Regions from separate parts of the Peribacillus sp. B65 genome, predicted to be linked through region 2. Evidence: riboswitches for the same ligand, from Rfam matches in the RefSeq annotation. Region 2 holds a riboswitch; each other region holds the start of a gene.
The links. Region 2 has a riboswitch for glycine ahead of glyA (serine hydroxymethyltransferase). Riboswitches for the same ligand answer to the same signal wherever they lie in the genome.

Region 1 (4,291 bases), 2.5 Mb from region 2:
TCATGATTTTCCATCGGGCCGACGAATTCTAAAGGAAGCTTCAGTGCAGCGGCCTTATCTCTCAACTCGCTTCTCCAATTTGAATGGATCTCCCCAGCAAGATACACGATTAACTTCATTGTTTTCCTCCTCGATAATAAAATTGCTTTCATTGTACCATGTTTTTTAGAAAATGGATGAATTCCGTAAATAAGGATAATATTATCCATATGGTAGTAAAAGAGACGGCTGGAGGAATGACGATGGCTTTATCGAATAAGAATTTTCTTGTTTTCCTGTTGATAAGCAGTTTGATCGTGGGCTGCTCAGGTATCGAAAGACAAACCGAAAAGGCAATGAAGGCTGCTGAAGTGGCTTTTCGTGACGATGAAAAACAGCCCAATCAAGAGGCAGGCCTAATTCAGGTCTATCTGCCAAACGATTTTAAAGTTGTGGAAGAACATGATAATAATTTGATTTTACAAAAAGGTGATAAGATTTATATATTATTTGTCAATCCGAATGAAAAAGAAGACAGCTCCGTGTTATATTTGGCCATAAAGGAACAAGAGGATCAATTTGAAGTACTGCATTCTTTTCAAACCGATGATAAATTCGGCTTTATTTCGATTAAAGAGATACCGAAAGAAAAGTATGAGCTTGCAGTGGGGATCGGCGGAGTGAAGCTGACAACCGAAACGGATAAAGACCAATTAAAAACCGATGCAAAACAAATGATGGAAATCGTTTCATCCGTGCCCCAGAAATAAGAGGACCAGTGACTTTCAACCGATCCGTATTAATGGTTGATTCCTGGAGACTCTGGTATGATGGGATTATAAAAAATAAGGTGTCATTTAGAGCAGGAGGAATATACAAATGGAAAAATTACAAACAGTAGAGCAATATGATGCATTTAAAAATGAAGGCAAACATATCTTTCTTTTTTCAGCAACATGGTGTGGAGATTGCCGTGTAATCGAACCGATAATGCCGGAGATTGAAACGAAATTTCCTGACTTTACATTCATTTATGTGGACCGTGATGAATTCATCGATGTGTGTGCGGCTAATGATGTATTCGGTATACCAAGTTTCATTGCGTATGATAATGGCAAGGAGCTAGGCAGATTTGTGAGCAAGGATCGCAAAACGCAAGAACAAATTGAGGAATTCATTCAATCACTATAATCAATTTCCCCTTCTCGCTGGGGATTTTTCAATGAAGAGGAGGGTCAGTCATGAAAATGGACAGCACGAAGCTGAAAAATATCTTGAAGGAGCGTTTAAAAGATGAGAATCGCTCATTCAAATTCGATAGCAAGCAAGATACGTTACGGGTGGAAAATGTGAAGACCGGGAAGGGGATCACCATCGAGTTGCCTCCTGTGCTTGCTAACTATGAAAACGTACAGGAAAAGGCCATCGATGAAATTACCTATTACGTGGAAGAGGCCCTGAATGTGATGGGGGAAGAACACAGTATGGAAGGCAAGGAGAAATTCATTTTCCCAGTCATCCGCTCGACCTCCTTTCCAATGGAATCCGAAGAAGGAAATCCGTTTTTATTCGATGAGCATACGGCTGAAACCCGGGTTTTTTATGCCCTTGATTTAGGGAAAACCTACCGTCTTATAGATGAAAAGATGATTCAACGGGAAAATTGGCAGGGTGACAGGATCCGTGAAATTGCCCTATTCAATGCCCGTTCCCTCACCACTGAAATGAAGTCGGATATCGTTGCAGGTAATGCATTTTATTTTTTGAACACGAATGATGGATATGATGCCAGCAGGATTTTAAATGAATCATGGCTTCGGGAAATGAAGGACAAGATCGAGGGAACCATGGCTGTGGCCATTCCCCATCAGGATGTCATCATCATTGCCGATGTGAAGAATGATACGGGCTATGATATTCTTGCGCAAATGGCGATGAGCTTCTTTGCCAGCGGTCATGTTCCGATAACGGCTCTATCATTCCTTTACGAAGAAAATGAGTTGGAGCCCATCTTCATTATGGGTAAAAACAAAAAGCCTGAACAATAATGAATCACAAAAGGACCGTGTCAGCATCTGGCAGCGGTCCTTTTAAAGTTTAATAGAGTTTATAACTCAGAGTTGATATTTATTTTTTAATCGGCGATAATATAATTGGAATATTTTGAGAATATAAAAAGAACAAGCGGATGAATGTTGTGGGAGAGTGCAAGCATTGAGCCACCGAAGGAGCAAGTTCCAAAAAGATCCCTTGGAGCAAATCTCTCAGGTAAATGGAACCGCAGCTGGACGCAGCTCTGGAGAGTGCGCAGGAAGCAGTGTGCCACCAAAGGGGAAATCTCCATGACCAAAAATGGAGCTAAACTCTCAGGTGAAAAGGACAGAGAAGGGGAGCGGTAAGTTTACGCAATCCTTCTCTGCCCTTTTTTAATTGGCACTTTGTATCGGAAGGCATGCACCGAACATGGAACTTACTAATATGCTCAACTTGAAATAAGGGGGAGAATAAACGTGAACGTGAAAAGCAAATTAATGAACATGCTGGAAGCCCGTAAAGGGGAAATGGTTCAAATCCGCCGTCATTTACACGAGAACCCGGAACTATCCTTCAAAGAAGAAAAAACGGCACAATATATCATTGATTTTTATAAGGGTAAGGATGTGTCGATTCAAACGAATGTAGGAAATGGATTAGGGATCATCGTAACGATCGAAGGCGGAAAACCTGGGAAAACGATAGGTCTCCGTGCGGATTTCGATGCGTTGCCGATTACAGAAGAAGCGGATGTCCCGTTCCGTTCAAAAAATGAAGGTGTCATGCATGCCTGCGGACATGATGGGCATACCGCTTATTTATTGGTTCTGGCAGACTGCATCAATGAGCTTAAAGATTCCCTATCCGGTACGATTAAAATAATCCATCAACATGCAGAAGAAACACCCCCAGGTGGAGCAAAGAGCATTATGGAATCAGGGTTTTTGGATGAACTTGATGCCGTTTTTGGAATCCATTTATTTCCGTCCCATCCTGCAGGGGTTGTCGGGTATCACGGCGGCTATTCGATGGCTGGACGGACCTATTTCAAGCTGGCGATTAAGGGTGTAGGCGGCCATGGTTCGTCCCCGCATATGGCCAATGATGCCATTGTGGCAGGCGCCCATTTCGTGACAGCCGTACAAACCGTGATCAGCCGCCGCTTGAACCCTTTTGATATGGGCGTGGTCACAATCGGCTCCTTCGATGGAAAAGGAAGCTTTAATGTCATTAAAGATCGTATAGAAATTGAAGGGGATGTCCGTTATATGACAGCAGAGACCCAACAGCTGATCGATAGGGAAATCCACCGCATCGTTAAAGGGATAGAAACGGAATTTGATGTTCAGTGCGAACTAACATATGTGCCTGATTATCCTCCGTTATATAATGACCCTGAATTGACTGGATTCGTGAAAAATAGCCTGGAAAGCATGAAAGACAAAGATATTAAAAAGGTTATGGAATTTCCGGTTTTCTCTGGTTCAGAGGATTTTTCGTATTATGCAGAAAAGATTCCTGGCTGCTTCTTTTACATTGGCTGTAAACCAAAAGGGGTGGAGAAGGCATATTTCAATCACCATCCCAAATTCGACATTGATGAAGATGCCCTTTTGATCGCATCCAAATCAGTGGCCCAAGTTGTATGCGATTTTTATGAATGGGAATAGTTCCATTGGTATATTTGTTTGCAAAAAAGTGAGGAAACCCACAAAACACCGTTCGGTATTAACGAACGGTGTTTTATGGGTTTCAGGATGCCACCGGAGGTTTCGTGAAGGATGCTTCAATGAATTGACCAGTCTGCTTCTTGCGCCGCATGAAAACTTAATCTCTTTGTAAACGCGATTTAACAGCGGTGTTTTATTTAAATAGTAGACTAAGGGCTAATGTTATTTCACGAAGTGCAGGTTTAAACTCATACCAGAAGGGGTTTAATAGGGTAGGAGTTCTGCGAAATACGTTAAGTTAGTAAGAGTGCGATAAAAAAATAGATACTAATCCCAATTTAGCTTAAATTTTCTCGATATTTTTAAAATAACTGGTAGAATTAGTTACATAACTACAGATGTAGAAAGAGTGATAGTTTTGAAATGGCTAAATAAGATGAAAAAATGGTTCCAAGCAGAGGAAATTATTGAAATTGAAGAGATTATTATAGATGAACCGCTTGATGAAGAGACATTAAGGAAAATGGATTTTTCAAAGCTTGCGAAGTCAAAGGAAGAAGAAATAAAGGTTTACAATCAAAAAGTGGAAAAAATGTCGCAGACGCCAG
Region 2 (4,291 bases):
TTTGTTCTGTAAGAGCAGATTTTCCGATAAAGTCACTTTCTTTATTCGTCTTTACGACAAAGCCGATTCCTGCTTCAAGCGGGCTGATGTCTTTACTTAGTTCTTGGCCATAGAGTGCAAGACGTGCTTCAAGACGAAGCGTATCCCGTGCACCTAGTCCGCATGGTTTTAATCCACTCGTGGCTCCTGCTTCTAAGATCTTTTCCCAAAGTACTACCGCTTTGTCTGCGGATAAATAAATTTCAAATCCATTTTCTCCTGTGTAACCTGTACGGGATACAAGTACGTCGGTAATCCCAGAGATGTTGACATGCTGGGCGAATTTAAAAGAACCAATTTCTGATAAATCTATTTCCGTTAACTTTTGCAAAATGCTTTCTGCCTTAGGTCCTTGGATGGCAAGTTGAGCAATGTCTTCTGAAATATTCTGGAGCGCCATCTCTCCTTTTACTTGCTGCTTCATCCATTCGTAATCTTTCTCAATGTTTGCAGCATTAATGACAAGTAGATATTTTTCATTATCTAATTTATAAACTAATAAATCATCGACCGTTCCACCGTCTGGATAACACATTGCGGTATACTGTGCTTGATTGATGCCAAGCTTTGTTACATCGTTTGTAACAAGGTAGTTAATATAACTCTCGGCATCTTTCCCTTCCACAAGTACTTCTCCCATATGAGAAACATCAAAAAGTCCTGCTTGAGTTCGAACAGCCTCATGCTCTTCTAAAATGCTGGTAAATTGAACCGGCAGAGCCCAGCCACCAAAATTTATGACTTTTGCTCCGTATTTTTCATATACTTCAAAAAGCGGTGTTTGCTTTAATGCTGTTTCAATACCCATGGTTTACCCCCAATTATGATTTTCTGCAAAATAGTTCAACTGTTACTGGTTTCTTTATTGCCAGGAGACATATCTCGCTGTCATGGCCGTTGCTCAGGTTTTCTGCAAAGGCATAATTCCATTAAGCTGTCCCTTTCTTTACACAGTAATTGGCTGTTGAAATAACGGATAACCATCACAAATCCCTTTGGTCGTTTCTCTTGCTTCCTGAAGAACGTCTTTATTCCCTTTACTCTTTAGAACGGTTGCAATCACTTCACCAATTTTCACCATCTCTTCTTTCTTCATGCCTCGAGTTGTTAAAGCTGCTGTCCCCATTCGGATACCGCTCGTAACAAATGGCTTTTCAGGATCATAGGGAATCGTATTTTTATTAACGGTAATGCCTGCGTCTTCCAATAATTTCTCTGCTTCTTTTCCTGTTAAATTCCACGGACGCAAATCTAAAAGGACAATATGATTATCTGTTCCACCAGAAACAAGGGCTGCACCTTCATTTTTTAATGTTTCGCCAAGTGTTGTAGCATTTTCAATGACTTGTTTCGCATAATCTTTAAAGCTTGGTTGTAAAGCTTCGTTGAATGCAACTGCTTTTGCTGCAATGATATGCATAAGTGGACCGCCTTGAATTCCAGGGAATACGGATTTATTAATCGCTTTGATAATTACTTCATCGTTTGTTAAAATGATGCCCCCCCGAGGTCCTCTTAATGTTTTATGAGTTGTACTTGTCACAACATCCGCATATGGGATTGGGGATGGGTGAAGACCAGTAGCTACCAGACCGGCTATATGAGCCATATCCACCATAAGTTTTGCACCAACTTGATCGGCAATTTCTCTAAATCGTGCAAAATTAATCGTTCTTGGATAGGCACTGGTTCCTGCAATAATCAATTTAGGTTTTTCTTTCTTTGCGATAGCTTCCAACTCATCATAATCAATTAACTGAGTATCTTCTCTAACTCCATAGGACACAACTTCAAACCATTTTCCTGAAACGCTGACTGGGCTTCCATGAGTTAAGTGGCCACCATGTGAAAGGTCCATTCCCATCACCTTATCACCAGGCTGAAGCAGTGCGAAAAAAACTGCGAAATTGGCTTGTGCACCTGAGTGAGGCTGAACATTTGCATATTTGGCACCGAAAAGTTTTGTTAGCCGCTCAATAGCCGTTTGTTCTGCCACATCTACAAATTCACACCCACCATAATAGCGCTTTCCTGGATAACCTTCTGCATATTTATTTGTCATCACGCTTCCCATTGCCTCTAATACATCTGGGCTAACAAAGTTCTCTGATGCAATCAACTCCAGTGTTTGATGTTGACGTTGTCCTTCTTTTTCAATCGCTTCAAAAATGGTTAAATCATTTTGATGTAAACTCATTTAAATTTCCTCCTAGACATTTTTATTAATTCTGAATTTTCGTTTAATTACTAATTCCAATATGGTACTAGACACTAAATTTCTTGCCCGCTACAAGCCTGCTTTTCTATAAAACTGTTAAAAATAGTATGCTTTACAACCTTTTTTGCACGCAAAAAAGGACAGAAAAGGGTCGTAGCGTTCTCTACCCTTCTCTGTCCTTTTACCTGAGAGTTTAGCTCCATTTTTTAATAGAGCCTTTCCCCTTTGGTGGCGTATATGTTAATACGCGCTCTCCAGAGGTGCGTCCATTTGTGGTTCCATCTACCTGAGAGATTTGTTCCAAGGGTCTTTTTGGAACTTGCTCCTTCGGTGGCTTGTCGCTTTGCACTCTCCCACAACTGTCATCCGCTTATTCAATTTAGTACATTTAGAATAGTTGTTGAGCATAATTATGTCAAGCATTTTTGAAAGCGCTAACAATACTATTCTAAAATATTTATTTCGAATTATCATAAGATCAACCAGATATCTTTGTTTTTTTAAAACGGACAGATTTTTTACTCACCGAGTTGGAAAATATGGAGCGGCAACTATCTGGACAAACACCGCAAATAGAATCAAAGGATTTCTTGACTCTTAATTCCCCGCTATCTCTCTCTGATTCGCCTGATCCACCTTCGTTTTGCCCATCTTATAAATCGCAATCAGCATAATGAACCATACAGGTGTAACGAATAAGGCAACACGAGTGTCGTCCGCAAGTGCAAGAACCACAAGGACGAACGCTAGGAAAGCAAGGATCAAGTAATTGGAAATTGGATAAAGTGGTAATTTAAATTTGCTCTTTTTCACTAGATCTGGCCTTGTTTTACGGTATTTCAAATGACTGATGACTGTAATTCCCCAAATAAAGATGAAACATACTGTAGAAATACTTGTAATCAAGGTAAATACACCTTCAGGCATTAAATAGTTCAAAACAACGGAAATTAAAATGACAACAGTTGAAAAGAACAATGCATTGGAAGGTACTTTTCGGTCATTAAGTTTTGCAAACGGTACAGGTGCATTTTTATCTTTGGCAAGTGAATATACCATCCGGCTTGTACTGAAGATTGCGCTGTTACATGCCGAAGCAGCCGATGTTAGGACGACAAAATTAACGATACCAGCTGCACCAGCGATACCTACAGCCACAAATACTTGGACGAATGGGCTTTCCGTTGGGATGATTGCGTTCCACGGATAAACACTCATAATGACAATAAGTGCGCCAATGTAGAAAATTATAATCCGAATAGGAATATTATTGATCGCTTTGGGGATAACTTTTTCTGGATTTTCTGTTTCACCTGCTGTAAGTCCTACAAGTTCAATGCCCACAAACGCAAACACTACCATCTGGAATGAGAGGACAAAACCATTTATTCCATTTGGGAACATCCCTTCGTGTCTCCATAGATTCGTGAAACTTGCTGCGCCTGAATCAGTGGAAAAGCCTTTAATAATCATGAAAATACCGATAACAATTAGTGCTAGGATAGCGATGACCTTAATTAATGCGAACCAGAATTCCATTTCGCCAAAAAGTTTTACGGTTGCAAGATTCATAAATAGCAGAATGACTAGTGCAATTAATCCTGGCATCCATTGCGGTACGGAAGGAAACCAATACTGAGTATAAAGACCAACTGCCGTTAAGTCGGCCATTGCGATTGAAATCCAGCAAAACCAGTAGGTCCAGCCGGTTACAAATGCAGCCATATTACCTAAATAGTCTCTTACAAAGTCAACAAAGGAATGATAGTTCAAATTAGATAAGAGCAGTTCTCCAAGTGCGCGCATGATTAAGAAGCAAATGATGCCTGTAATCATGTAAGCAAATAGAATTGATGGCCCGGCTAAATGAATAGATTTTCCTGCCCCAAGAAATAATCCCGTTCCGATTGCCCCTCCAATAGCTATGAGTTGTACGTGCCTGTTTTTTAGCCCTCTATCCAACTTTTGTTCCTGCATAAGATTTCCCACCTTCTACTTTTTTAGGCTACTTGGAATTTTCCCCTTTTAAAGGGT
Region 3 (4,291 bases), 230 kb from region 2:
TTTATTTTCGGATTATATTTCATCGTGCATGAACCCAGCGGATAAAAACCCGAATCCACCCCATGATTCCGTTTGGAGAGTGCTGTATAGTGACGCATGATATCCAGTTCGGACACCTCAGGCAGTTCTGCCTCTTCTTCACGGATGTAGTCGGCAGGAAGAATTTCTTCGAGCGGAATAGTTGCAACATCCATTTCTGGCAGACTGTACCCGATTCGACCGGAAGTACTGATTTCAAAAATGAGTGATTGATCTTGATTATTCATGTTGATCCCCCAATTCCTGCGCAAGTGCATCAATTTCTTCTTTTGTTCTAAGTTCAGTTACCGCAACCAGCATATGGTCTTTCAGCTCAGGATAAACCGTCCCTAAATCAAAGCCGCCGATCATCCCTTTTTCAAAAAGGCTTTTATTGATTTCTGAAAACGAAGCAGGCAGTTTAATGATAAATTCATTGAACGAAGGACCGTCGAATATCACTTCCACCCCTACTGCCATAATTGCTTTTTTCGCATAATGTGCTTTTTGAATATTTTGCACGGCCATTTCCTTGACACCCTTTTTCCCAAGGGCGGTCATTGCAACAGAAGCTGCCAACGCATTCAAAGCTTGATTGGAACAAATGTTGGATGTGGCTTTGTCACGGCGAATGTGCTGTTCACGAGCTTGTAGCGTTAGTACAAATCCCCTTTTACCATTTTCATCCACGGTTTGACCGACGAGTCGGCCTGGAACTTTCCGAACAAGTTTATTAGTAACCGCAAAATATCCACAATGAGGTCCACCGAATGCCGCTGGAATGCCGAATGGCTGAGCATCCCCCGTTACGATATCTGCACCGAGTGCACCAGGGGATGTCAAAGCTCCCAATGCAAGCGGATTACTGGAAACGATAAACATGGATTTGACGCCATGAATGATTTCTTCCATTTCCTTCAATGGCTCGATCCGGCCAAAAAAGTTCGGATATTGCACGATCACTCCTGCAATGTCCTCATTCGCCAATTCCTTTAAAGCAGCTAAGTCCGTCACACCGTCTTTATAAGGAATTTCGATCACTTCCACGCGTTGCCCTTTCGCATATGTCTTCACGACTTCTCTTGATTCAGGATGAACGGTTCCTGAAATGAGAATCTTCTTGCGGCGTGTCTGTCCTGAAGCAAGCATGGCTGCTTCAGCCAGCGCTGTCCCGCCGTCATACATGGAGGAGTTAGCCACATCCATGCCCGTCAATTCACATATCATCGTTTGATATTCAAAGATTGCTTGAAGCTCTCCCTGTGAAATTTCAGGCTGATAGGGTGTATAAGCCGTGTAAAATTCAGAACGGGATAGAACATGATCGACGATGACCGGTGCATAATGGTCATAGACACCCGCACCAAGGAAGGAGGCATAGTTTTTAAGATCCGCATTCTTGGCAGCAAGCCTTGATAATTCTTTCATTAATGCTGGTTCCGATTTAGCAGGCTTGATATCGTATTCTCCTTGAAAACGAACGCTCTCAGGGATATCATTGAAAAGTTCTTCAGCAGTGGATACCCCTATCGCTTTCAGCATTTCTTGTTTATCTTGCTCTGTCATGGGTAAATAACGATGTTTCATCTAATGACCATTCCCCTCTATTTACGTGGTTTTTTATAAAAAGGTGTTTGTATTATAACGGCTTTCAAACGTTTGGAACGGATCTCCACTTCGACTTCCGCATCCAGCACTGAAAATTCCTTATCGATAAGTACCAAACCCACGTTTTTCTTCAACGTTGGTGATTGGGTACCGGTCGTGACCTCGCCAATGACTTTATCACCGCTGTAGACCTTATACCCATGACGTGGAATGCCACGGTCTATCATTTCAATTCCCACAAGCTTGCGAGGAGCTCCTTTCTCCTTTTGCTCAGCAAGAACGGCTTTCCCGAAAAAATCAACTTCCTTATCGACTTTTACTGCAAAACCAATCCCGGCTTCTATCGGGGTGATGTCTGCTGAAAGCTCCTGCCCATACAACGGCAGTTTCGCTTCAAAACGCAGGGTATCACGAGCACCTAAACCAATCGGCTGAACTCCCTCTTCGTTTCCGGCATCCATAATCGCCTTCCAAAGGGCTGGACCATTTTCACTGTCACTATATATCTCAAAGCCATCCTCACCAGTGTATCCAGTACGGGATACCATCGTGGAGATACCGTTAATCATGACATTTTCCTTGAACTTGAAAAATCCAATTTCACTTAAAGCAGTATTTCCCGATAGTTTTTGTAAAATCTTCTCTGCAGCTGGCCCTTGAAGTGCCAGCTGTGTATAGTCACTAGATACATTCTTGATTTGGACATCTTCCGATAAATGAGCTTGCAGCCAATTGAAATCTTTTTCTGTGTTCGCTGCATTGACCACGAGCAGATAGTCATCCTCAGACCTTTTATACACGATTAGATCATCAACCGTGCCTCCGTTTTCATAACACATGGCGGAATATTGGGCACCGCCCTGTTTCAGCTTTGATATATCATTAGTCAGCATCTTTTGTAAAAAGGAAAGGCTCCCAGGACCCTTAACATCGACTTCACCCATATGGGAAACATCGAATAACCCCGCTTTTGTACGTACGGCTTCATGTTCGTCCTTTATACCCGAAAATTGGACAGGAAGTTCCCAGCCGCCAAAATCAATCGTTTTACCTCCGTATTCACGATAAACCTCAAATAGTGGTGTTCTTTTTAAATCGGTCAAAAAATGACCCCCTTCAGATTTTTTTAAATTAATTGGCTTCATTATCAAAAGCTTCTTGTCATTACGCATCAGATATATCCTGATTCATGATGTGAAAAAAGCACAAAAAAGGACAGAGAAAGCCCGTTTGAGCTTTTTCTCTGTCCTGAAACCTGAAAGTTTACCTATGTAATAGGTTTTCCCCTTTGGTGGCCGTCCCAAAACGGGCGGCGCTCTCCAGAGTTGCGTCCAATAAGAGTTCTTTTGCCTGAGAGATTCACTGCTAAGTTTGCTCCTTCGGCGCTACATCCGTAGTCTCTCCCCTTATCTTCACCCGCATATAAATGGTCTACCAATGAAAGGAAGCGAATAAGCCACCAAACATCGGTAAAACCTCTGAGCATCGTGGAATGCATTCTCTGCCAATTCTCCTGAAACCTCAGAAACCGTTTGATTGGTCTCCTTCAGTAATCTTGGATAAATTAGAAGTCTATAGCCCATACTAAGAAAACGCGAACTGCAAAATCGATGTACAAAGATTCTTTGTAGCGTTGGGAAATTGGAATTTTCTAAATATACTTATATCCTACCCTAAGAAACTTATCTCTGCAATATCTTTTGAAGAGAAATATTTTTCTTACTTCACATATGAAATGTTCGGGTTTTGACCTTTTATTAAGGAAAATATGATTTAAGAGGGAGTTATTTCTATGAAAATCAATATATCCTTTAATTCTGAATGGAATGACGAGTTTCTGCAAAAGATGGAAAATGACGGTCCATGGGGAAACTGGGAGCTTTATAAGCTCGCGGTTCAAATGGAGGAAAATCTTATCATCCCTGATTTTGAAGGTTTACAGGCGCCCAAGCACCTTCCGCAGTTAACCCCGCTTCCCCATCAATTGGAAGCAGCCAAGCAAGTGGTGGAAAAGATGAATGGAAAGGCCATTTTAGCTGATGAGGTAGGGCTCGGAAAAACAATTGAAGCTGGATTGATCCTAAAAGAGTATATGATTAGGGGCCTTGTAAAAAAAGTTTTGATCCTTGTTCCGGCTTCCCTTGTCACACAATGGGCTTTTGAATTGAATACCAAGTTTCATATACCGGCAGTCGTTCAGAGAAAAAGCTATGTTTGGGACTCCTGTGATGTGGTCATTTCATCCATTGATACAGCGAAACGAGCTCCACATCGAGATATCATTTTCAAGCAGGAATACGACTTCATCATTATTGATGAAGCTCATAAACTTAAAAATAATAAGACGAAGAACTATGAATTCGTCCAAAATCTGAAAAAGAAATTTTGTTTACTCCTGACAGCCACTCCGATTCAAAATAAAGTCGAGGAAATTTTCCACCTCGTTTCGTTATTGAAACCAGGCCACTTGGGAAATGCCTCACTTTTTTCAGAAAAGTATAAAGGGAAAGGCCGGAACATTATTGAAGATGAACACCTAAAGGAACTTGTCAACACTGTCATGATTCGAAACCGGCGGGCCGATACTGGCATTGAATGGACAAAACGGCATGTGGAGACCATCACCATTGAATTTTCTCCAACGGAACAAGCATTGTACGATGCT

Region 1: linked by a shared signal. The riboswitch ahead of ACSR9O_RS19575 (amidohydrolase) and the one ahead of glyA (serine hydroxymethyltransferase) in region 2 are both predicted to bind glycine.
Region 3: linked by a shared signal. The riboswitch ahead of gcvT (glycine cleavage system aminomethyltransferase GcvT) and the one ahead of glyA (serine hydroxymethyltransferase) in region 2 are both predicted to bind glycine.

Annotation. Positions count from the first base shown of each region.
Region 1 covers NZ_CP195840.1:4,011,307-4,015,597, forward strand. Annotated here, with positions in the region: gene ACSR9O_RS19555 (YtoQ family protein) at 1-119, opposite strand, end outside; gene ACSR9O_RS19560 (hypothetical protein) at 177-749, shown strand; gene ACSR9O_RS19565 (thioredoxin family protein) at 859-1,170, shown strand; gene ACSR9O_RS19570 (DUF1444 domain-containing protein) at 1,221-2,027, shown strand; glycine riboswitch at 2,168-2,270, shown strand; gene ACSR9O_RS19575 (amidohydrolase) at 2,496-3,683, shown strand; gene ACSR9O_RS19580 (DNA translocase FtsK) at 4,102-4,291, shown strand, end outside.
Region 2 covers NZ_CP195840.1:1,557,032-1,561,322, reverse strand. Annotated here, with positions in the region: gene gcvT (glycine cleavage system aminomethyltransferase GcvT) at 1-847, opposite strand, end outside; gene glyA (serine hydroxymethyltransferase) at 986-2,236, opposite strand; glycine riboswitch at 2,421-2,525, opposite strand; gene ACSR9O_RS07630 (amino acid permease) at 2,855-4,234, opposite strand.
Region 3 covers NZ_CP195840.1:1,789,977-1,794,267, reverse strand. Annotated here, with positions in the region: gene gcvPB (aminomethyl-transferring glycine dehydrogenase subunit GcvPB) at 1-266, opposite strand, end outside; gene gcvPA (aminomethyl-transferring glycine dehydrogenase subunit GcvPA) at 259-1,605, opposite strand; gene gcvT (glycine cleavage system aminomethyltransferase GcvT) at 1,623-2,729, opposite strand; glycine riboswitch at 2,868-2,951, opposite strand; glycine riboswitch at 2,955-3,042, opposite strand; gene ACSR9O_RS08815 (DEAD/DEAH box helicase) at 3,419-4,291, shown strand, end outside.